Regions from separate parts of the Rhizobium sp. 01L419 genome, predicted to be linked through region 1. Evidence: predicted binding sites of a transcription regulator. Region 1 holds the regulator's gene; the other holds the start of a gene.
What was found. Region 1 encodes HrcA, which represses chaperone genes, less so after heat shock. Its sites were predicted from a motif close to GTTAGCACTCNCNNNNNGNGAGTGCTAAC; they were not measured.
Positions count from the first base shown of each region.

Region 2: the regulator HrcA is predicted to act here: its motif matches at 3,649-3,677, upstream of groES (co-chaperone GroES).

Region 1 is NZ_JBFTSM010000003.1:266,523-278,085, forward strand. It holds gene lnt (apolipoprotein N-acyltransferase) at 1-683, shown strand, start outside; gene AC1DUP_RS08290 (helix-turn-helix domain-containing protein) at 837-1,256, shown strand; gene metK (methionine adenosyltransferase) at 1,437-2,690, shown strand; gene trmB (tRNA (guanine(46)-N(7))-methyltransferase TrmB) at 2,687-3,388, shown strand; gene AC1DUP_RS08305 (BQ00720 family protein) at 3,747-4,004, opposite strand; gene AC1DUP_RS08310 (Hsp20 family protein) at 4,052-4,477, opposite strand; gene AC1DUP_RS08315 (nucleoside hydrolase) at 4,760-5,704, shown strand; gene grpE (nucleotide exchange factor GrpE) at 5,779-6,414, opposite strand; gene hrcA (heat-inducible transcriptional repressor HrcA) at 6,526-7,614, opposite strand; gene rph (ribonuclease PH) at 7,792-8,508, shown strand; gene AC1DUP_RS08335 (VOC family protein) at 8,582-8,998, shown strand; gene rdgB (RdgB/HAM1 family non-canonical purine NTP pyrophosphatase) at 9,008-9,652, shown strand; gene hemW (radical SAM family heme chaperone HemW) at 9,668-10,864, shown strand; gene AC1DUP_RS08350 (DMT family transporter) at 10,871-11,563, opposite strand, start outside.
Region 2 is NZ_JBFTSM010000025.1:52,895-64,457, reverse strand. It holds gene AC1DUP_RS33265 (glutathione binding-like protein) at 1-415, shown strand, start outside; gene AC1DUP_RS33260 (hypothetical protein) at 482-928, opposite strand; gene groL (chaperonin GroEL) at 1,602-3,239, opposite strand; gene groES (co-chaperone GroES) at 3,296-3,592, opposite strand; gene AC1DUP_RS33245 (TIGR01459 family HAD-type hydrolase) at 4,003-4,851, shown strand; gene AC1DUP_RS33240 (bifunctional riboflavin kinase/FAD synthetase) at 4,866-5,849, shown strand; gene AC1DUP_RS33235 (MFS transporter) at 5,910-7,124, opposite strand; gene AC1DUP_RS33230 (hypothetical protein) at 7,185-7,481, opposite strand; gene ileS (isoleucine--tRNA ligase) at 7,550-10,456, shown strand; gene AC1DUP_RS33220 (hypothetical protein) at 10,588-11,217, shown strand; gene AC1DUP_RS33215 (hypothetical protein) at 11,269-11,563, opposite strand, start outside.

The DNA of each region.
Region 1 (11,563 bases):
TCGCCGATACGCTCGACGACGACCAGATCCTGATCGCGGGCGCCGTGCGCGCCGAAGAACTCGGTCCCGGCTACCCCACACGCTATTATAACTCGATCTATGTCATCGACGGACGCGGGCAGATCGTCGCCGCCTCCGACAAGGTGCACCTCGTTCCCTTCGGTGAATATCTTCCCTTCGAAGACATGTTCAACGAACTCGGTATCCAGAATGTGGTGGAGATGCCGGGTGGTTTTTCGGCCGCCGCCAGCCGTCATTTGCTCGAGCTTCCTAGCGGGCTGAAATTCTATCCGCTCGTCTGCTACGAGATCATCTTCCCAGATGAAATGACAGGCGACATCGGCCAAGCGAATGCCATTCTCAACATCACGAATGACAGCTGGTTCGGGTCAACACCCGGTCCCTACCAGCATTTTCAGCAGGCGCGCGTACGAGCGGTCGAAACCGGTTTGCCGCTGATTCGCGATGCGAATAGTGGAATTTCGGCGGTTGTAGACCCGCGCGGCAAAATCGTGTCAGGCCTAAAATTGGACGAAATTGGCTTTATTGATGCAACTCTCGATGGATTTGAAAAAAGCAACTGGAGATCATACCCCCGCCAAACTTACTTCTGGTTGACTGAAACGTTACTGATACTGATTGCGCTAATTTCACGCAGGGGTTTTATTTTCAGGTTGAATTGACCAAAAACCCCTAAAATTGCATAGTGGCAGCAATCGGCGTTAGTAACGTATGCTTCAAGGTGGGTTATCGCGACTTGCAACGTGGCGTTACGGAATGAGGTCAGGGCATGCCGGTTAGAACAAGGTTGAATTTTTCTTTGCTAGGGCACGACCATGATTGAAAATAAGAAGAAGCCGAATCCTATCGACATTCATGTCGGCAGCCGCATTCGACTTCGCCGTACTATGTTGGGAATGAGTCAGGAGAAGCTCGGCGAAAGCCTCGGCATCACCTTTCAGCAAATCCAGAAATACGAGAAGGGCACCAACCGCGTTGGCGCCAGTCGACTCCAGAATATTTCAAGCATCCTCAACGTCCCCGTTTCCTTCTTCTTCGAAGACGCTCCCGGCGAACATTCCGGTGCTCTGAGTGGCATGTCGGAAGCCTCGAGTTCGAACTATGTCGTCGATTTCCTCTCCTCTTCGGAGGGACTTCAGCTCAACCGCGCATTTGTAAAGATCACCGATCCCAAGGTTCGTCGCAAGGTCGTCGAACTGGTGAAGGCACTGGCGGCGGAGGCCGACTCCGACTGAGCGTCCCCACGCTCAGGAAAACTCAAGGGCGGCTCAAAAGGCCGTCTTTTTGCGTTTTTGGGGCAAAATTTGTCATTTCGCCGTAGATATAAAGATATATTTATGTCCTTCTGTGCTTGTCATTGTGGCACGAAATGAGTACCTACTAGACCGCTTTTGTTCTTTGAGGGGAATCCCGAAATGCGCGCGAATTATTTCTTTACCAGCGAATCTGTTGCCGAAGGTCATCCGGACAAGGTGTGTGACCGCATCTCCGACGAGATCGTCGATCTGGTTTACCGCGAAGCGGCAAAGACAGGCGTCAATCCGTGGGGCGTGCGCATTGCCTGCGAAACCCTTGCAACGACCAACCGCGTCGTCATCGCCGGCGAAGTTCGCCTGCCGCCGAGCCTGATGAAGAAGGATAAGGACGGCAACGACGTCATCAATCCGTCGAAGTTCAAGGCTGCGGCCCGCCGCGCCATCAAGGACATCGGTTACGAGCAGGACGGCTTCCACTGGAAGAAGGCCAAGATCGACGTGCTGCTCCACTCGCAGTCTGCCGACATCGCGCAGGGCGTGGACAGCGCCGCCGACCAGCAGGGCGACGAAGGTGCCGGCGACCAGGGCATCATGTTCGGCTACGCCTGCAAGGAAACCCCAGACCTCATGCCGGCGCCGATCTACTATTCCCACAAGATCCTTCAGCTGCTCGCTACCGCCCGCAAGAAGGGCGAAGGCGAAGTCGCAAAGCTCGGCCCCGACGCCAAGAGCCAGGTCACCGTACGCTACGTCGACGGCAAGCCTGCGGAAGCCACCTCGATCGTTCTTTCCACCCAGCATCTCGACGACAGCTGGGATTCGAAGAAGGTTCGCAGCGTCGTCGAACCCTATATCCGCGAAGCCCTTGGCGACCTGAAGATCGCTGACGATTGCAAGTGGTACATCAACCCCACCGGCAAATTCGTCATCGGCGGCCCGGATGGTGACGCCGGCCTGACCGGCCGCAAGATCATCGTCGACACCTATGGCGGCGCTGCTCCGCATGGCGGCGGCGCATTCTCCGGCAAGGACACGACCAAGGTCGACCGTTCGGCTGCCTATGCTGCCCGCTACCTCGCCAAGAACGTCGTAGCCGCCGGCCTTGCCGACCGCTGCACGATCCAGCTCTCCTACGCTATCGGCGTTGCCCAGCCTCTGTCGATCTATGTCGACCTACACGGCACCGGCAAGGGTGTTTCCGAGGACCAGGTCGAAGCTGCGATCCGCGAGAACATGGACCTGTCGCCGTCGGGCATTCGCCGTCACCTCGACCTGAACAAGCCGATCTATGCCAAGACCTCGGCCTACGGCCATTTCGGGCGCAAGGCCGGCCGGGACGGCTCGTTCTCCTGGGAGCGCACGGATCTCGTGAAGGGCCTCAAGGACGCCGTCAAGACCAAGGCTGCTGCATGACGGACATGGAACGCCGGGGCCGCGCGACCGAAGCCTTCTTCGGTCGCCGCAAGGGGAAGGCGCTGCGCGAACAGCAGGCCGAAAGGCTCACCACCCTGCTCCCGGCATTCCTCATCGACCTTTCGGCGGCTCCCCCGGAGCCGCCGAAGAATCTCTTCCCTGATCCGGTCGAAAGAATGCGGCTGGAGATCGGCTTCGGTGGCGGAGAACATCTCATTCATCGCGCGCTGGAAACACCGCCAACGGGCTTTATCGGCGTCGAGCCTTTTGTGAACTCCATGCAGAAGCTGCTGGCGCGCGTCGACGAAACGGGTGCGCGCAACGTGCGCGTCTACAATGACGACGCTACGCAGCTCCTCGACTGGCTTCCCGATCATTGCCTCGATCAGATCGACCTGCTCTATCCGGATCCCTGGCCGAAGCGGAAGCACTGGAAGCGGCGCTTCGTCTCGAAAACCAATCTCGACCGTTTCCACCGCGTGCTGAAGCCAGGCGGGCTCTTCTGCTTCGCCTCGGATATCGACACCTATGTGAACTGGACTCTGTTGAAATGCCGCGACCATGGCGGCTTTGAATGGATGGCGGAAAATGCCGCCGACTGGCTGACGCCCTATGAAGGCTGGCCGAGCACCCGCTATGAAGCCAAGGCGCGCCGCGAAGGCCGCTCCTCGGCCTATCTCACGTTCAAGCGCGTCTGACCGATCGCCACAGCGTTCGGAACAGCCGATGACGGCGGTTGCCCTTGTCGCCGGAAGGTTTTCGAGGATCGAAAGAATGCCGGACTGCCGAGCGATACCGCACGGCTCTCAACCAAGCGCTGCTGGTCGTATGTCCCTGGAGGATTCGGAAAGAGAGCAAGATCGACGCCACGCGCATCGGCTCAGAGCAAATCGCTCGATATCGCATCGGCCGCAGTCTCAGCGTTGTCGAAAACGGGAAAACGCTGGAAGGCGGCTATACGCATGGGCAAGGGACCCACATGTGGCCCTTGCATCGCCCATTGCCCTTATTCACACATGCATTCTGACGGCCAGCCCTGCGGCAGGCCGGTCGTGATCAATGCAGGCTGACCGTCTTCAGCTCGTCTTCGGCAGCCTTGAAGAAGGTGCTGGAGCGGTTATCCGTCAGCAGGATCGGCGTACCATCGGCGCCGAACAATGCCCAGAGATCAACGCTTGGATCGATATCCGGCGCCTCAGGGAAGCACCTTGCAACCTCTTCGTTGCGTATTTTGCGGATATAGGCGACCTCGCCATTGCCGATGCCGGCAAGTTCGGACTTGGTCAAACGCGACGTGGCTTCTTTCATCAACATTCCTGTTCCTCCGGGAGAAGGGACCAACGGTTCAGCAAACCGTTGTGCTACTGTGAAACCGAAATGTTAATTTTCTTGACCATGCGGGCCGGTTCCGGGCGAATTAGATCAACCGACAGCAGACCGTTCTTGAGGCTTGCGCTTAGAACCTGCATGCCATCGGCGAGAACGAAGGTGCGCTGGAACTGCCTGGCCGCAATGCCGCGATAGAGATAATCGCGCTCGCCCTGATCGACCTGGCGGCCACGGATCAGAAGCTGGTTTTCCTCAGTGGAAACATCGAGGTCTTCTTCGCTGAAACCGGCAACGGCAAGCGTGATGCGGAGCCGTTCAGGCGCGTCGTAACCTGCGGCGATGCGTTCTATGTTATAGGGTGGATATCCGTCGCTTGCCTTGGAAATCCGCTCAAGCGTCTTTTCCATGGCATCGAAGCCCAGAAGCAGCGGGCTGGCGAAAGGGGTAATGCGACTCATGTTCCAAAGTCCTTGATGCAAGCGACCTCTCCGGACCTCACAAGCAGCATCCGGGTACCGCTAATATGGGAACGACGGTTGCCCGCTGCAAGGCGCGATGGCCACCCAACCAGGCCTCCCCCATTTTAAGGCGAAGCCTCACAAGACCGCTTCCTTGACAAAGGACGCAACGCCCCGCATCAAAACATGCCCCGGCGCGATGTGCTGATTTGTTACGGGAGCATGAAGACAATGAGAAGGTGCATGCCAGAGCGACGCGCACCAGAGGATGGAACGATTCGGATGGCAGAACCGAGAAAGATCATTATCGACACCGACCCCGGCCAGGACGATGCCGCCGCGATCATGCTGGCGTTCGGCAGCAGGCAAGAGCTTGACGTGCTGGGCATCACCACCGTCGCCGGCAATGTGCCGCTGTCTTTGACGAGCCGCAACGCACGCATCATCTGCGAGCTTTGCGAGCGGACTGACATCAAGGTCTTTGCCGGCGCCGACCGGCCGATCGCCCGCAAGCTGGTCACCGCCGAGCATGTGCATGGCAAGACCGGCCTCGATGGCCCGACCCTTCCCGAGCCTACGATGCCGCTGCAGGCACAGCATTCCGTCGACTTCATTATCGAAACGCTGCGACGCGAGCCGGAAGGCACCGTCACGCTCTGTACGCTCGGACCGCTGACCAATATCGGCATGGCTTTCCGGAAGGCGCCCGACATCATTCCGCGTATCCGCGAGCTTGTGATGATGGGTGGCGGTTTCTTTGAAGGCGGCAATATCACGCCGGCTGCGGAATTCAACATCTACGTCGATCCGGAAGCGGCCGACATTGTGTTTCGCTCGGGCGTGCCTGTCGTCATGATGCCGCTCGACGTCACGCACCAGCTTCTGACCCGCAAGGACCGGGTGAAGCGGATGGCCGAGATCGGCACCGCGCCGGCCAAGGCGATGGTGGAGATGCTGGAATTCTTCGAGCGCTTCGACATCGAAAAATACGGCTCGGACGGCGGCCCGCTGCACGACCCGACGACGGTGGCCTACCTGCTGAAACCCGAACTCTTCAAGGGCCGGGACTGCAATGTCGAGATCGAGGTGACGTCGGAGCTGACAGTCGGCATGACGGTCGTCGACTGGTGGCATGTGACCGACCGCAAGCGCAATGCGAAGGTCATGCGCCACGTGGATGCCGACGGATTCTTCGATCTGCTGATCGAGCGCTTCGCGCGGATATGATCCACCAAGGTTAGACAGGAACAGAAAAGGCCGCCAGCGCGGCCTTTTCTTAATTGTCAGGGGTCCTTATTGTCTTAGGCGTCCTTCTCGTCCAGCACCGAGTTGGCCTCGGCTTCGACGAGTTTCGGACCACCCTTGGCAACGCCGACCATGGCCGGGCGCAGCACGCGTTCGCCGATGGAGAAACCGGCCTGCACCACCTGCACGACCGTATTGTTCGGCACTTCGGTATTCGGCACTTCGAACATCGCCTGATGGAAGTTCGGGTCGAACTTCTGGCCAACCGGCTCCAGCTTGCGAACGCCGTGGCGCTCGAGAGCCGAGAGCATTGAACGCTCGGTCATATCCACACCTTCAATCAGCGTGGTCAGGCCGGCATCAGCCGTTTCCTTCACTTCGGCAGGAATGGCGTCGAGCGCGCGGCGCAGGTTGTCCGATACGGCCAGCATGTCGCGAGCGAAGCCTGCGACAGAATAGGACTTGGCATCCTTGACCTCGCGCTCCGTGCGGCGGCGCAGATTGTCCATTTCAGCAGCGAGCCGCAAATAGCGGTCGCGCAGTTCGGCATTCTCGGCCTTCAGAAGCTCAAGCGGATCTGGTTCGCTTGCAGCTGCTTCCTTCACGGCTTCATTCTCGACGTTTGCGGCAGCGTCGGCTGCGGCTTCTGCCGCAGCTGCGTCAGGTCCGTTTTGCGTCGTTTCATCAGTCATGACGGTCTCCGGTTCATATATTCTCAGATGCGCCCGATATCGATGTTTGGCCGGAAAAAATCAAGTCTGCGTGACGAAGAAGCTGAAATTCAGCCGGTTTCGCGTGAGGGATCAGAGAGATCCGCGCGAAAGGCGCGACACGAGCTGGGCCGTATAGTCCACCATCGGCACGATGCGGGAATAATTAAGCCGCGTCGGGCCAATCACGCCCACCGCTCCGACAATGCGGTCGTCGTCATCGCGATAGGGGGCAACGATCAGGGAGGAGCCGGAAAGCGAGAAGAGCTTGTTCTCCGAACCGATGAAGATGCGCACGCCGGGTCCGCTTTCAGCAAGGTTCAGGAGCTCGATCAAGCTGTCCTTCTTCTCCAGGTCGTCAAAGAGCAGGCGCAGACGGTCGAGGTCTTCCGCCCCGCCCACGCCTTCCAGCAGGTTTGCGCGGCCGCGGATGATGAGTTGCGCTGGCTTTGTCTCGTCCGAGTTGCCGGCCCATACGGCAATGCCACGCTCCACGAGATCCCGCGACAGCGCATCGAGCTCGTGGCGAACTTCATCTTTCAGTCGGCTCAATTGCAGGCGCAATTCCGGCAGCGTTTGCCCGGTCATGTGCGCGTTGAGGAAATTTGCGGCTTCGGTGAGCTGCGAAGAGGTAACGCCGGCGGGCAGCTCGATGATTCGGTTTTCCACCTGATCGTGATCACCGACAAGCACGGCCAGAGCCTTGGTAGGCTCCAGGCGGATGAACTCGACATGCTTCAGCACCGAATCGCTCTTGGACGTGATGACGAGGCCGGCGCCGCGCGAAATGCCCGAGAGCATGCGACTTGCCTCGTTCATCATCGATTCCACGGGATTGTCGCGGTTTCCGGCCCGCACCTGGCGGTCGATACTGGCGCGCTCCTCCACAGAGAGATCGCCGACCTGCATGAAGGCATCGACAAAGAAGCGCAGCCCCACCTGCGTGGGCAGGCGGCCGGCACTCACATGCGGCGAATAGATGAGCCCCAGTTCTTCCAGGTCGCTCATGACATTGCGCACAGAGGCTGGCGACAGTGACATGGGCAGAAGACGTGACAGATTGCGGGAACCCAACGGTTCGCCGTGCTCCAGATAACCTTCGACGATACGTCGGAAGATTTCCTTGGATCGTTCATCCAGCGCGGCCACGGCATCCGAAACCGATGTCGACCTGTAGCTCATGAACTTTCGCACCCGTACTGAATGATATCCGGGAAATATAGCCAAACTTACCCCCGTGGCAAAAGGGAATTTGCAAATGCACGCAGCCAATCGTAGAAGCGGGCGACAATACAGATGCAGGCATGGCATTGCCGGGAACCGCTCACGCTTTTCGGCATCATGTTTCAGGAGAAGAGAATGCGGCCTTCAGGCAGAAAAACAGACCAGATGCGCAAGGTCTCCTTCGAGCGCAATTTTTCCAAGCATGCCGAAGGCTCCTGCCTGGTGAAATTCGGCGATACGCATGTGCTCTGCACGGCAAGCCTTGAAGACAAGACACCGCCATGGCTGCGCAATAGCGGCAAGGGCTGGGTTACCGCCGAATACGGCATGTTGCCGCGCGCGACAGGCGAGCGTATGAAGCGCGAAGCCGCTACCGGCAAGCAGGGTGGCCGCACGCAGGAGATCCAACGCCTCATCGGCCGTTCGCTGCGCGCTGTGGTCGATCTGACCGCGCTCGGCGAGCGCCAGATTACGCTCGACTGCGACGTTATCCAGGCGGATGGCGGCACGCGTACGGCCTCCATCACCGGGGCCTGGATTGCGCTTTACGACTGCCTGCGCTGGATGGAAACCCGCAACATGATCAAGGCCGACCGCGTCCTGAAGGATCATGTCGCGGCGATCTCCTGCGGCATCTTCGCCAGCCAGCCGGTCATCGACCTCGACTATCTCGAAGATTCTTCCGCCGAAACCGATGCCAATTTCGTCATGACGGGCGCCGGCGGCATCGTCGAGATCCAGGGCACGGCGGAAGGCACGCCTTTCACCGAGGAAGAATTTTCTTCGCTGATGGGCCTTGCCAAGGCCGGTATCGCCGAACTGGTGGACCTGCAGAAGCAGGCAATCGCCTGAGAGCATCCGTTCGGGCCTATCAATGAATTTTCCTTGTCCCCGTTTCGGGGACAAGGCGGACCAAGAGGCGGTAATGGCCCACCCGATCGAAGGCATTCTTGAAACCGCGCTTTATGCCGCAGATCTCGATGCGGCTGAAGCCTTCTACGGGAATGTGCTGGGTCTCGAGAAGATCGCACGGTCGGGCAACCGCCATGTGTTCTTCCGGTGTGGACCGGGCGTGCTGCTGATCTTTAACCCGAAGGAAACGATGAAGCCGCCGGCACCTGACAGTCTGCAGGTTCCGCCGCATGGCACGACCGGAAAGGGCCATGCCTGCTTCAGGGTTTCGGGAGATTATCTCGATCAGATGGCCAGGAAGCTGCAGGCAGCCGGTATCGGTATTGAATCAGAGGTTCACTGGCCGCAGGGTGGCCGATCCATTTATTTTCGCGATCCTGATGGCAATAGCCTGGAATGCGCGGAAGCGAAAATCTGGGGCATGGAATAAGGATATTTTATGCGTAAGCTCGAAACCAAGACCATTGTCGTCGCCAGCCATAACCAGGGCAAGATCCGAGAGATTCAAGATCTGATCGGGCCGCTCGGCTTTACTGCCAAATCGGCTGCCGAGCTCAATTTCATCGAACCCAAGGAAACCGGGACGACCTTCGAGGAAAATGCCACGATCAAGGCACTCGCCTCGGCTGAAGCGTCCGGCCTGCCGGCACTTTCAGATGATTCCGGCCTCGTCGTCGATGCCCTCGGCGGTGATCCCGGCGTCTACACGGCCGACTGGGCGGAGACCGGTAACGGCACCCGCGATTTTGGCATGGCGATGGAAAAGGTCGAGAAGGCACTGGAAAAGGCAGGCGCCAAGAAGCCCGAACAGCGCACCGCGCGTTTCGTCAGCGTGCTCTGCCTTGCCTGGCCGGATGGCCATACCGAGCTTTTCCGCGGCGAAGTGGAAGGCACCGTCGCCTGGCCGCCGCGCGGAATGCAGGGTTTCGGCTATGATCCGGTTTTCCAGCCGGAAGGTTATGATGTGACGTTCGGCGAGATGAGCGCGGAAGAAAAGCATGGCTGGAGTATCGGCAAACCGCAGGCTCTGTCGCATCGCGCCCGCGCCTTCAAGCTCTTTGTCGAAACCTGCCTGGAAGCATAGGGCCAAGCTTTGAACATGATCGAGTCGCCTGCGCTGATGCCCGACGCAAAGCTTCTGCCCGATACCGGCGAGCCCGGTTTCGGGGTCTATGTGCATTGGCCTTTCTGCGCGGCGAAGTGTCCCTATTGCGATTTCAACAGCCATGTCCGGCATCAGCCGGTCGATCAGGAGCGCTATGTCGCCGCTTTCCTGAAGGAGATCGCCACTGCCCGCCAGATGAGCGGGCCGAAGACGGTGACCAGCATCTTCCTCGGCGGCGGCACGCCCTCGCTGATGAAGCCGGAAACGGTCGATGCGATCCTTAACGGCATTTCGCGATACTGGCATGTGCCTGATGGCATCGAGATCACGATGGAGGCCAATCCTTCAAGCGTCGAGGCCGAACGCTTCCGCGGCTATCGCGCTGCCGGCGTCAACCGTGTGTCGCTCGGCGTGCAGGCGCTCAACGACCGTGACCTGAAATTCCTCGGGCGGCTGCACGACGTCGCCGATGCGCTGAAGGCGATCAAGCTGGCGCGCGATATCTTCCCGCGCATGTCCTTCGACCTGATCTATGCCAGGCCGAACCAGACGGTGGAAGAATGGGAGCGCGAACTGAAGGAAGCGATCTCCTATGCGGTCGATCATCTCTCGCTCTATCAGCTGACCATCGAGGAAGGCACGCCCTTCTATAGCCTGCACAAGGCCGGAAAGCTGATCGTGCCTGATGGGGACCAGTCCGCTGAACTCTATGAGGCCACGCAGGAAATCACCGAGCGTGAAGGACTGCCTGCCTATGAGGTGTCCAACCACGCCCGGCCCGGCGCGGAGAGCCGACATAACCTCACCTATTGGCGCTACGGTGATTATGCCGGCATCGGCCCTGGCGCGCATGGGCGCCTGACGCGCGGCGCAGAAAAGATCGCAACCGCTACGGAACGCAAACCTGAGGCTTGGCTGGACCTCGTCGAGCGCGACGGGCACGGCATCGTCGACGAGGAGCGCCTCGGCTTCGAGGAACAGTCCGACGAACTGCTATTGATGGGCCTGCGCCTGAAAGAAGGCGTCGATCTCGCTCGCTGGCAGCAGCTTTCCGGCCGCGATCTCGATCCGAAACGCGAAGAGTTTTTACTGGAACACCGCTTCATCGAACGGATCGGCAATTCGCGGCTGCGCTGCACTCCGTCAGGCATGCTGATCCTCGATTCCGTCGTCGCGGACCTCGCCTGCTGAATCACATCAGGCAGTGCGCCTCTTCCCCAAGTTGACGAGCCTTCCATCGATCGCCGCAAGGCCGACGGCGATCAGCGCCATGCCGATCAGATGCTTGAGCTGCAACTGCTCGCCGAGCGCTAGCGCCCCTAGCAGGATCGCACTGACGGGGATCAAGAAGGTTACCAGCATCAGGTTGGTGGCTCCAGCCGTGGCCAGGATTCGGAAGAACAGAACATAGGCCACAGCCGTGGAGAGTATCGCGAGGCCGAGCAGCGCCAGCCAGGTCTCGGCAGAGGGGATGGCGAGCGTCCAGGGTTGGTCGGCAATCAGGGCGATCGGCAGCATGAGCACAGTCGAAGCCGTCACCTGTCCGGCGGCTGGGATCAAAGGCGCCAGGCCCATCCGGCGGAATCGCCGGCCCCAGATGCCTGCCAGGGAGTAGGAGAAGGCCGCACCGAGGACCGCGAGCTGGGCGAGCACGTTCGAACCGAGATCCCTCAAGACATCGAAGCCGATCATATAGGCTACGCCGGCAAAACCAACAATCACGCCGAAGAGACGGTTTGCCGTCAGCTTCTCGTCTGCCGTCAGCACGTGGGCGACGACCACGGCGAAAAGCGGCGTCGTGGCGTTGAGGATCGAGGCAAGGCCGCTCGCAATATGCGTCTGGCCCCAGACGATCAGGCAGAAGGGGATCATATTATTCAAGAGTCCCAT
Region 2 (11,563 bases), on a different contig from region 1:
GAAGACCGGCAAGCTCATCCCGGCCGATGCTGCGGGCCGCTATGAAACCATCCAGTGGGTCTTTTTCCAGATGGCTGGTATCGGCCCGATGTTCGGCCAGTTTGGCCATTTCTACAAATTCGCAGCCGATAAGGTCGCCAACAATTCCTATCCGGTGGAGCGTTATCGCGATGAAGCCAAGCGCCTGCTGGGCGTTCTGGAAAGCCGGTTGCAGGGCCGTCAGTGGATCATGGGCGACGAGTACACTATCGCCGATATCACCACCTTCCCGTGGATCCGCGGCGCCGACATCTTCTATGGCGGTCGCGAGGTGCTGGAATATGCGAAATTCCCCGCCGTCATGGACTGGCTGCAGCGCTGCATCGCCCGGCCGGCAAGCGAGAAGGGGCTCAATATCCCGGTCAAGCCAGCTTGATTTTTGGATTGAAACAGAAAAGGCCGGTCGCAGGACCGGCCTTTTTCTTGAGGGCTTGCACCCAGATTACTGCCTGCTGGTGATCTGGCTGGCGCCTTCCAGCTTGAAGCGCGGGAAGACGAAGACGCCGACCATGCTGCCGCTGTATTTTTCTTCCAGCCCATTGGATTCGCCCATGCAGAAGAGCGGCTGGCGGAAGCCGTTCGGCATGATGATGGTTGTCGAAAAACAGAAGGATGAGGAAAGCGTCGCCGCCTGTTCGAAGAGCTGCAGAACGTGGTTGCGGTCCTTGGCGTCGTAGCAGCGCACCAGGCTCAACAGGCCGGATTCCTGCATCGAGAGGCCGTGCAGCATCGCGCTCCAATCTCCGAGCCTGATCACACCAGTCGAAAAGTCTGCGATCCAGCTTTCGGAGACGGAAAGTTGCGCCAGCATTTCGTGATTATGGTTGGTGTAATCCAGCGAGCCCGGCATCAAGGGTGCGGCAGCATTGGCTTTGGCGATTTTAAACAAGGCGTTCCCCAGTTCGGGTGCAGCTGGACAGCCGCACACTCGGCAAACACAAAGAGACAGGATCACTTGGCGCCAGACCTCATGTCTGTGCCTGCCACCTTACCGAACCTATCCGGCAGCGCCTCGGAGGGTCGCCGCCCGACTATGTCCTGCAAGATTTACTTTCATATGTTAGCGGAGACCTTCGAAGCCCGAATGTTCACGCATGGCCGTTGGCGCGGTCCGGTCTCGTCTGCGGCGAGATTTGCTCCGGGCGAACGTCAATTGCAGCGCGGATTTATAGGAGCTTCTGCGCAAACGGCAACGCCTTTTTCCGGGGCGTTAGGCTGACGTTATGATCAGGATTTTGAGCGGATTTGCGCGTTATCCGATTAGTCGGGTGACGAAAAGTCTCATTTATTCGTTGTGGAAACGGTTCCACGCATACCATAGCATGCAATTCTCATAATTTAGGCTGCTGGGAGACAGAATTTCCCGGGCCGAAAAAATACGTGGCCCGCAAGTTTCGCGAAAGCCTCGCACGAAAACCGGGCTTTCCGAACGGTTGATTGAACGTTTAAGCATACTGTAAAATAAAATATTTTCGAATCGCCTGAATAAAGAAAAGGGCGGCCCGAAAACCGCCCTTCCTGTTCCGGAGACCGGAATGGATGTCAGTGACGGCTTTCGCCTATCACATCATGTCCATACCGCCCATACCACCCATGCCACCAGGCATTGCCGGAGCGTCCTTCTTCGGCAGCTCGGCGATCATGGCTTCCGTGGTGATCAGCAGCGAGGCAACCGAAGCTGCGTTCTGCAGAGCCGTACGGACAACCTTGAGCGGGTCGACGATACCCATGGCGATCATGTCGCCATATTCAGACGTCTGGGCGTTGTAGCCGTAGTTGTCTTCGTTCTTGTCGAGAACCTTGCCGACAACGATCGAAGCTTCGTCACCAGCGTTTTCTGCGATCTGGCGAACCAGAGACTGCAGAGCGCGGCGAACGATGTTGACGCCGGCTTCCTGATCCTGGTTTTCACCCTTGACAGTGATCTTCGTGGAAGAGCGCAGGAGAGCGATACCGCCGCCCGGGACGATGCCTTCCTGAACAGCAGCGCGCGTCGCGTTGAGAGCGTCGTCGATGCGGTCCTTCTTTTCCTTCACTTCGATTTCCGTCGAACCGCCGACGCGGATAACGGCAACGCCGCCAGCGAGCTTGGCAAGACGTTCCTGCAGCTTTTCGCGGTCGTAGTCGGAGGTGGTTTCTTCGATCTGAGCCTTGATCTGGGCAACACGGCCTTCGATGTCGGACTTGGCGCCAGCGCCGTCGACGATCGTGGTGTTTTCCTTGGAGATCGAAACCTTCTTGGTGCGGCCGAGCATGTCGAGGGTGACAGACTCAAGCTTGATGCCGAGGTCTTCGGAGATGACAGTGCCGCCCGTCAGGATAGCGATGTCTTCCAGCATGGCCTTGCGGCGGTCGCCGAAGCCCGGAGCCTTGACAGCAGCGATCTTCAGGCCGCCGCGCAGCTTGTTGACGACGAGCGTAGCAAGAGCTTCGCCTTCGACGTCTTCAGCGATGATGAGGAGCGGCTTGCCGGTCTGAACGACAGCTTCGAGAACCGGGAGCATGGACTGCAGGTTCGAAAGCTTCTTTTCGTGCAGGAGGATGAAGGCGTCTTCGAGGTCAGCAACCATCTTTTCCGGGTTGGTGACGAAGTACGGGCTCAGGTAGCCGCGGTCGAACTGCATGCCTTCGACGACTTCGAGCTCGGTTTCGGCGGTCTTGGCTTCTTCGACGGTGATGACGCCTTCGTTGCCGACCTTCTGCATGGCTTCAGCAATGTCGAGACCGACCTGCTTGTCGCCGTTTGCGGAGATCGTGCCGACCTGGGCAACTTCTTCAGACGTGGAGATCTTCTTGGCCTTGGCCTGGAGATCCTTGACGACTTCAGCAACAGCGAGGTCGATGCCGCGCTTCAGGTCCATCGGGTTCATGCCGGCTGCTACAGCCTTGTTGCCTTCGCGAACGATGGCCTGTGCAAGAACCGTGGCGGTCGTCGTGCCGTCGCCGGCAACGTCGTTGGTCTTCGAAGCAACTTCGCGGACCATCTGGGCGCCCATGTTTTCGAACTTGTCTTCGAGTTCGATTTCCTTGGCGACCGAAACACCGTCCTTGGTGATGCGCGGAGCGCCGAAGGACTTGTCGATAACGACGTTACGGCCCTTCGGACCAAGCGTGACCTTCACTGCGTCAGCGAGGATATCGACGCCGCGCAGCATCTTTTCGCGCGCGCCGCGGCCGAATTTTACTTCTTTAGCTGCCATTTTGAGAACTCCTGAAAAGGGGTGTCAGCGATTACAGGTGAAAGACATCCGGCTGATTAGCCGATGATGCCCATGATGTCGGCTTCCTTCATGATGAGAAGGTCTTCGCCGTCGATCTTGACTTCGGTGCCCGACCACTTGCCGAACAGAATGCGGTCGCCGGCCTTGACGTCCAGCGGAACGACCTTGCCGGATTCGTCACGAGCGCCGGAGCCGACAGCGACGATTTCGCCTTCCTGCGGCTTTTCCTTGGCGGTGTCCGGGATGATGATGCCACCCTTGGTCTTGGCTTCGGATTCAACGCGGCGAACGACGACGCGATCGTGAAGCGGGCGGAAATTGGTGCTTGCCATTGTCTAATCCCTCGATCAAATGACATTCGCGGACCGGGGTGGCCCACAATGGAGATGTTAGCACTCAACTCCTGTGAGTGCTAGCGCCGTGCATTTAGGGATGGCTCCAGAAGGAGTCAAGAAGAGCCCTCACGGATTTTTGTGCCGGAATTGTGGAGATGGCGGGATTTGTCCGACGTCGTTACCGAGCCGCGGCAGGTCCATCTTTCTCACAGCCCTAGTCGGGATGGCGCGCGCTTGGTCCGGCAGTGCTCGCCATCCTCCGTCACGCTGTTCCGCTCCAAGGTTAGATGGTGAAGAGCCTTGGCTTCTGTGGCTCGCGGCGTTCTTCGCTTGACGTAGAAATGCCTTGCCATCGAAGCCCGCCTTTGCAATGTCACCGGTGACCGAAAGCGAAGCAGGAAAGCGGAATGGCAAAGCGGATTGCGAACTTCTCCGAGATCACCGATCGATACGATGTGGTGCTCTGTGATGTCTGGGGCGTCGTCCATAACGGCGTCGATCCGTTTCCGAAGGCGGGCGAGGCGCTGGAGGCAGCCCGTGCGGCCGGCCTGACCGTCGTTCTCATCACTAATTCGCCGCGCGTCTCCTGGCAGGTCGTCGAGCAGCTGCGCCAGATCGGCGTGCCCGACAGCGCCTATGACCGCATCGTCACCTCGGGCGATGTCACGCGTACGCTGATTGCCGAAGGTCCGCGCAAGGTCTTCCTGCTCGGCCCCGAGCGCGACAGCCCGCTCCTTGAAGGCCTCGATATCGAGCGCGCCGCTGCCGGCGAAGCCACCTCCGTTGTCTGTACCGGCTTTTTCGACGACGAGACGCAGACGCCCGAGGACTACACGGACATGCTGCTGGACTTCAAAGCCCGCAACGTGCCGATGATCTGCGCCAATCCCGATCTCGTCGTCGAGCGCGGTCACCGCATCATTCCCTGCGCCGGTGCCATGGCCGCCTATTATGAACAACTCGGCGGTTCCACCCGCATTGCCGGAAAACCGCACCGGCCGATCTATGAGGCGACGCTTGTCGCAGCCCGCGAGGTCCGCGGCGATTTCCCCATCGATCGCGTTCTGGCGATCGGCGACGGCATGCCGACGGATGTTCGCGGCGCCTTGAATTATGGGCTCGACCTTCTCTACATCAGCGGTGGTATCCACGCGAAGGAATATACGTTGAACGGCGAAACCGACGAGGCGATCCTCAACGCCTATCTCCAACGGGAAAAAGCCGCACCCAAGTGGTGGATGCCGCGCCTCGCATAAGAGAAAACAAGCCGATGACCGTTTTCCACCGCAATGAAACCCGCGATCCGCTGCCCGAGCATCTGAAGGGCGGTGTCATCGCCATCGGCAATTTCGATGGCGTTCATCGCGGCCATCAATCGGTGCTGAACCGGGCACTCGATATTGCCAGCGCGCGCGGGGTGCCGGCTCTCGTGCTGACCTTCGAGCCGCATCCGCGCACTGTCTTCAAGCCGGATGCGCCGGTCTTCCGGCTGACACCCGCGCCACTCAAGGCGCGCATCCTGGAAGAGCTTGGCTTCAACGCGGTCATCGAATATCCTTTCGATTACGAATTTTCCCAGCGTTCCGCGGAAGAGTTCATCCATTCCATTCTGAAGGACTGGCTCGGCGCGTCCGAGGTGGTGACCGGCTTCGATTTCCATTTCGGCCGCGGCCGCGAGGGTGGGCCTGCCTTTCTGATGGACGCCGGCAACAGATATGGCTTCGGCGTCACTCTGATCGATGCATTTCGCGACGAGAATACCGACGTCGTCTCCTCGAGTCATATTCGTGCGCTGCTGAAGGAAGGCGATGTCTCCTCGGTCGCCGCCATGCTCGGCTATCGCTATACCGTGCAGTCGAAGGTCATTGACGGCGAGAAGCTCGGCCGTCAGCTTGGCTTTCCGACCGCCAACATGCGGCTGCCGCCAGAGGCGGAGCTTGCAGCAGGCATCTATGCCGTCCGCTTCCGCCTCGAAAACGGCAAGCTCCATGATGCGGTGGCGAGCTATGGCCGCCGCCCGACGGTGACGGAAAACGGCGCGCCGCTGCTCGAAACCTATCTCTTCGATTTCAGCGGCGATCTCTACGGCCAGACCTGTTCGGTCTCCTTCTTCGGCCATCTGCGTCCCGAACTGAAGTTCGACGGGCTTGATCCGCTCGTCGCGCAGATCAAGCGCGACGAGGAGGAGGCGAGGGCGCTTCTGTCAGGCGTCCGGCCGCTCGGCGAGCTGGATCGGAAGCTCTGTTTCGACTGAGCAATTCCAGCAAGTGCATAGCGGTTTTGCGTCCGGAATTGCGTAATAACAAGGTCATGCTCAGGCCGTGCCGAGCGCTGGCTGCGCCTTCTGGCGCGGGAGTGGTGGAAAGGCGAGTGCAATGCTTGCCGCACCGAGCCCGACCAACGCCGAGCCGATGAAGAGCCACGAATAGTTGGCATAGCTATCGTAGATCCAGCCGCCGATCAGCGGTCCGAAGGCCATACCGATGCTGGATAGCATCGTCGCCGCCCCGAACACCGTGCCGATGATGCGCGGGCCGAAATATTCACGTGCAAGCACCGCATAAAGCGGCATCACCCCGCCATAGGCGCTGCCGAAGATCACCGCGAGTGCATAGAACTCCCCGAGCTTGCTGACGGCAAGATAGGTGGCAAGGGCTGCCGCTTGCACCAGCAAGCCCGCGATGATGACCGGCTTCACGCCGATCCGGTCCGCCAGCGTGCCGTAGACCAGGCGACCGCCGAGACCGGCCAGGCCCTCGACGCTGTAGATGCTGACGGCAGCCATCGGAGCTACGCCACAGAGCGTCGCGTAGCTCACCATATGGAAGATCGGCCCGGAATGGGCAGCACAGCAGGCAAAGAAGGTAAGCCCGAGAACGATGAACTGCGGCGAGCGGAAAACCTCCCACAGATTTGGTGTTCCGCCATCGGTTGAGACGATGGCCTCATGCGTATCCTGGGGCGGTGAGGGCCGGCGGCGCACAAGCAGGGCCGCGGGGATCATCAGGATGAGCGCACCGATGCCGATGATCATCATCGCCGGTCGCCATTCATAGGCGGTAATGAGCCAGCGTGCGAAGGGCGAAATCGTCATCGGTGCAACACCCATGCCCGCTGAAACCAGCGATACGGCAAGGCCGCGGTTCTCGTCGAACCACTCCGTGGTCGCTGCGATCATCGGCGCGAAGAAGGCGCTGGCCGAGAGGCCGACAAGCACGCCATAGGTCAACTGGAACTGTAAGAGCGTTTCCGCCCGGCTGGCGAGAACCAGTGCCAGCCCGAGAATGACGGAGCCGATCAGCACGACAGGGCGCGGCCCGTAGCGATCGCTCGCTGCACCCCAGAAGAAGCCGCCGATACCCATGACGATGAAATTCAGCGTCATGGCGCTGGCAATGCCGGCATGCGACCAGCCGGTGGCATCGGCGATCGGCTGCTGGAAGATGGCGAGAGAAAACATGGCGCCGAGCGCCACGCATGTCATCAGTGCGCCGGCCGCGACGATAACCCAACGATAGGAACTGCTCATATCCTCATCACTCCTTGCGGGCGGGTTTGATCGGGATGATGAATTTTCGCTGCCCGTGAGTCAAAGACGTTCGGACAAAGGGGAATTCGACAGGGGTTTTGGATTTTTTGCATTGGGAGTAGCAAAACCGTAGCCATGGATGCCTACCGTTCGTTTTTTGATGCGGAAGGCATTCGGGTTGCGGCTTTTCACGAGGTTGCGGGTCCGAAATCCCTCTTCCTTTTCCGCTGAAAAGCGCTTATGAACCGGCCCGATGAGTAAATTCCGGCTGGCGCATTCGATACGAATTATCGGCCCGGTCTTCCGCGCGCGCTGAGCGGCCGGAAGGTCCGGGTTTTCGGCGCTTGGATTGAGCAAGCGCTTTCCGTCACCACAGATTTCATATCCGCGAGCCCTTGTCGGGCCGCCAGAAGCGATTGTTACACATGACCGAAACAGCCGAAAAGATCGATTACTCGAAGACCCTCTATCTGCCCGAGACGGATTTCCCCATGCGCGCCGGCCTGCCGCAGAAGGAGCCGGAACTCGTTGCCCGCTGGCAGCAGATGGATCTCTACAAGAAACTGCGTGCCTCGGCCGCCGGCCGCGAAAAATTCGTCCTGCACGACGGCCCGCCCTATGCCAACGGCAACATCCATATCGGCCACGCGCTGAACAAGATCCTCAAGGACGTCATCACCCGCTCCTTCCAGATGCGCGGCTACGACTCCAATTATGTTCCCGGCTGGGACTGCCACGGCCTGCCGATCGAATGGAAGATCGAGGAAGAGAACTATCGCGCCAAGGGCAAGGCCAAGCCTGACCTGACCGAGCCCTCGGCGATGATCGAATTCCGCCGCGAATGCCGCGCCTATGCCGAAAAATGGATCGCCATCCAGGGTGCCGAATTCCAGCGTCTCGGCATAACAGGCGATTTCGAAAACCCGTACCTGACGATGAATTTCCATGCGGAAAGCCGCATCGCCGGCGAGCTGCTGAAGATTGCCAAAAGCGGCCAGCTTTATCGCGGCTCCAAGCCGATCATGTGGTCGGTCGTCGAGCGCACTGCGCTCGCGGAAGCCGAAGTCGAATACCACGACTACGAGAGCGACACGATCTGGGTGAAGTTCCCGGTCGCGGAAGGCCCTGCTGGTGTCAAGGATGCCTTCGTCGTCATCTGGACCACCACGCCCTGGACGATCCCCGGCAACCGGGCAATCGCCTATTCCTCGCGTGTTGCTTACGGCCTTTACGAAGTGACGGCTGCCGAGAACGATTTTGGCCCGCGTCCGGGCGAGAAGCTGATCTTTGCCGACAAGCTCGCTGAAGAATCCTTCGCCAAGGCAAAGCTGCAATACAAGCGGCACGCCGACGTCTCGGTCGAAGATCTCGCCGGCATCGCCTGCGCGCATCCGCTGAAGGGTCTCGGAGGCGGCTATGAATTCGTCGTGCCTTTGCTCGATGGCGACCATGTCACCGATGACGCCGGTACCGGTTTCGTCCACACCGCGCCGAGCCATGGCCGTGAGGACTTTGACGCCTGGATGTCGGCTGCCCGCTCGCTCGAGGCACGTGGCATCGACACCAAGATCCCGTTCCCGGTGGACGACGGCGGTTTCTACACCGCCGATGCTCCCGGCTTCGAAGGCGCGCGCGTCATCGACGATAACGGCAAGAAGGGCGATGCCAACGACCGTGTCATCAAGGCGCTGATCGAGCGGAGCGCGCTTTTCGCCCGCGGGCGCCTGAAGCACCAGTATCCACATTCCTGGCGCTCCAAGAAGCCGGTGATCTTCCGCAATACGCCGCAGTGGTTCGTCTATATGGACAAGACGCTGGCGGACGGCACGACGCTACGCACCCGCGCGCTGAAGGCGATCGACGATACCCGCTTTGTACCCGCTGCCGGCCAGAACCGCCTGCGCGCCATGATCGAGCAGCGCCCGGACTGGGTGCTTTCTCGTCAGAGAGCATGGGGCGTGCCGATCTGCGTCTTCGTCGATGAGCAGGGCGAAGTGTTGCAGGACGATGCCGTCAACCAGCGCATCCTTGACGCTTTCGATGCCGAAGGCGCTGACGCCTGGTTTGCCGCAGGCGCCAAGGAGCGTTTCCTCGGCAACGAGCATGACCCGGCCAAGTGGGCGCAGGTCATGGACATCCTCGACGTCTGGTTCGACTCTGGCTCGACGCATACCTTCACGCTGGAAGACCGCCCGGACCTGAAATGGCCGGCCGATCTCTATCTCGAAGGCTCCGACCAGCATCGCGGCTGGTTCCACTCCTCGCTGCTGGAATCGGCTGCGACGCGCGGCCGTGCGCCCTATGATGCCGTCCTCACCCATGGTTTCACCATGGACGAGAAGGGCGAGAAGATGTCGAAGTCGAAGGGCAACGTCACAGCACCTCAGGAAGTCATGAAGGATGCTGGGGCCGACATCCTGCGCCTCTGGGTCATGACCTCCGATTACGCGGACGATCTGCGCGTCGGCAAGACGATCATCCAGACCAATGTCGATGCCTATCGCAAGCTGCGCAACACCATCCGCTGGATGCTCGGCACGCTGGCGCATGACAAGGGCGAGGTCATCGCGCTGGCAGATCTGCCGGAGCTGGAGCAGCTGATGCTGCATCGCCTCTCCGAGCTAGACCTGCTCGTGCGCGAGAACTACGACGCCTTCGACTTCAAGAAGATCGCCCGCGCACTGATCGACTTTGCCAATGTCGAGCTGTCGGCCTTCTATTTCGATATCCGCAAGGATGCGCTCTATTGCGATGCGCCCTCCAGCCTTCGCCGCCGTTCGGCGCTCTATGTCATCCGCATGATCTTCGATTGCATGGTGACCTGGCTTGCGCCGATGCTGCCGTTTACGACGGAGGAAGCCTGGCTCTCGCGCAATCCTTCGGCCGTCTCCGTGCATCTGGAGCAGTTTGCTCCGGTCGCCAAGGAGTGGCGCAACGACGCGCTGGCCGAAAAGTGGAAGCAGATCCGCGCGATCCGCAGCGTCGTCACGGGCGCTCTCGAAATCGAGCGCAAGGACAAGCGCATCGGCTCGTCGCTGGAAGCGGCCCCCGTCGTCTATGTTGCCGATGCGGAACTGCGCAAGGTGCTCCAAGGGCAGGATTTCAGTGAGGTCTGCATCACCTCGGGCATCACGATCGAGGCCGCGGCAGGCCCGGCCGAGGCCTTCCGTTTGGCTGAAGTAGCCGAAGTCGCTGTCGTTCCCGCGCTTGCAGAGGGCACGAAGTGCGCGCGTTCCTGGCGCATCACCACCGATGTCGGTTCCGATCCTGATTATCCCGACGTTTCGGCGCGTGACGCTGCAGCACTTCGCGAACTCGGCATCCATGCCTGAAGATATTTACCGGGTGAATTGCCTTTATGGCGTTCATCCGGTAAAAGCTGCCTGAAAATGGCCGGATTTTTGCGTCAGGGGGACGATTGTCCGGTGGGCAGTACTGATTCCGGCATGCGGGAAGGGTTTTCATGTTAGCGACGCATTGGTTCCGTTTGGGCGCCTGCCTGTCTCTTGTTCTGGCGGCAAGCTCCACGATGTCCGGCTGCGCCAGCAGCCCGACCTACGGCACCGACAAGACCGCCATGGAACAGCTTGCCGACGACCTCGGCCAGTCCGTTTCGCTGACCGGGCCTGGCCCCAAGAATACCGGCGTGAAGTACACCCCACGCCCGACGCTCGTCATGCCGGCGCAGGCCCAGAAGGAAACCCTCGTGCAGCCGCAGCAGACGGTCGCCAACAAGGACAATCCGCAGTGGGTTGAATCGCCGGAAGAGGCCCGTACGCGTCTCGTCAAGGAAGCCGACGAAAACTCGGACAATCCGAGCTATCGTTCGCCGCTTGCCAGCTCTGCCATCGAAGGCGGCCGCCAGACCACCGAAGCTCAGGCCAAGGCCTTTCGCGAAGCGCGTGCCCTGCAGAAGGGTGCCTATATTGACCAGCGCCGCTACATTTCCGATCCGCCGACCGAATATCGCGCCGTCGACGATGCGGCCAAGCTCGATGACCTCGGCACGCCGGAGCAGAAGAAGGCGAAGCAGCGCAAGAAGGATGCCGCAGTCGCAAACAGCGGCACCAAGTGGTGGCAGATCCTTCAATAAGGCGATTTAAGCAATTCCAGCGAAAGTGTTCACCGGTTTTGCGTAAAAAAACTAGCGGCGCGACGTGATGAACCAGCGTTGCGTCAGCGTGATATGCAGAAGCTGGCAGGCCAGAAAGACGCCGCATATCAAGGTGATGTCTGCATTGCCCGCCCGGCCGCTCAGCAGGATCGCGGCCAAAACGACGGCGGCCAGCACCGGAATGAAGGCGAAAGCGATTGCCCGCGGCGCCGTCCAATTCACCTTTCCCTTTAGCGACCAGTGCATCGGCAGCTTTGCTACGTCAGGTGCGATCGTCCGGTTGGCGTAAGCGGCAAGAACGCCCATGAGTATGACGGTTCCGATG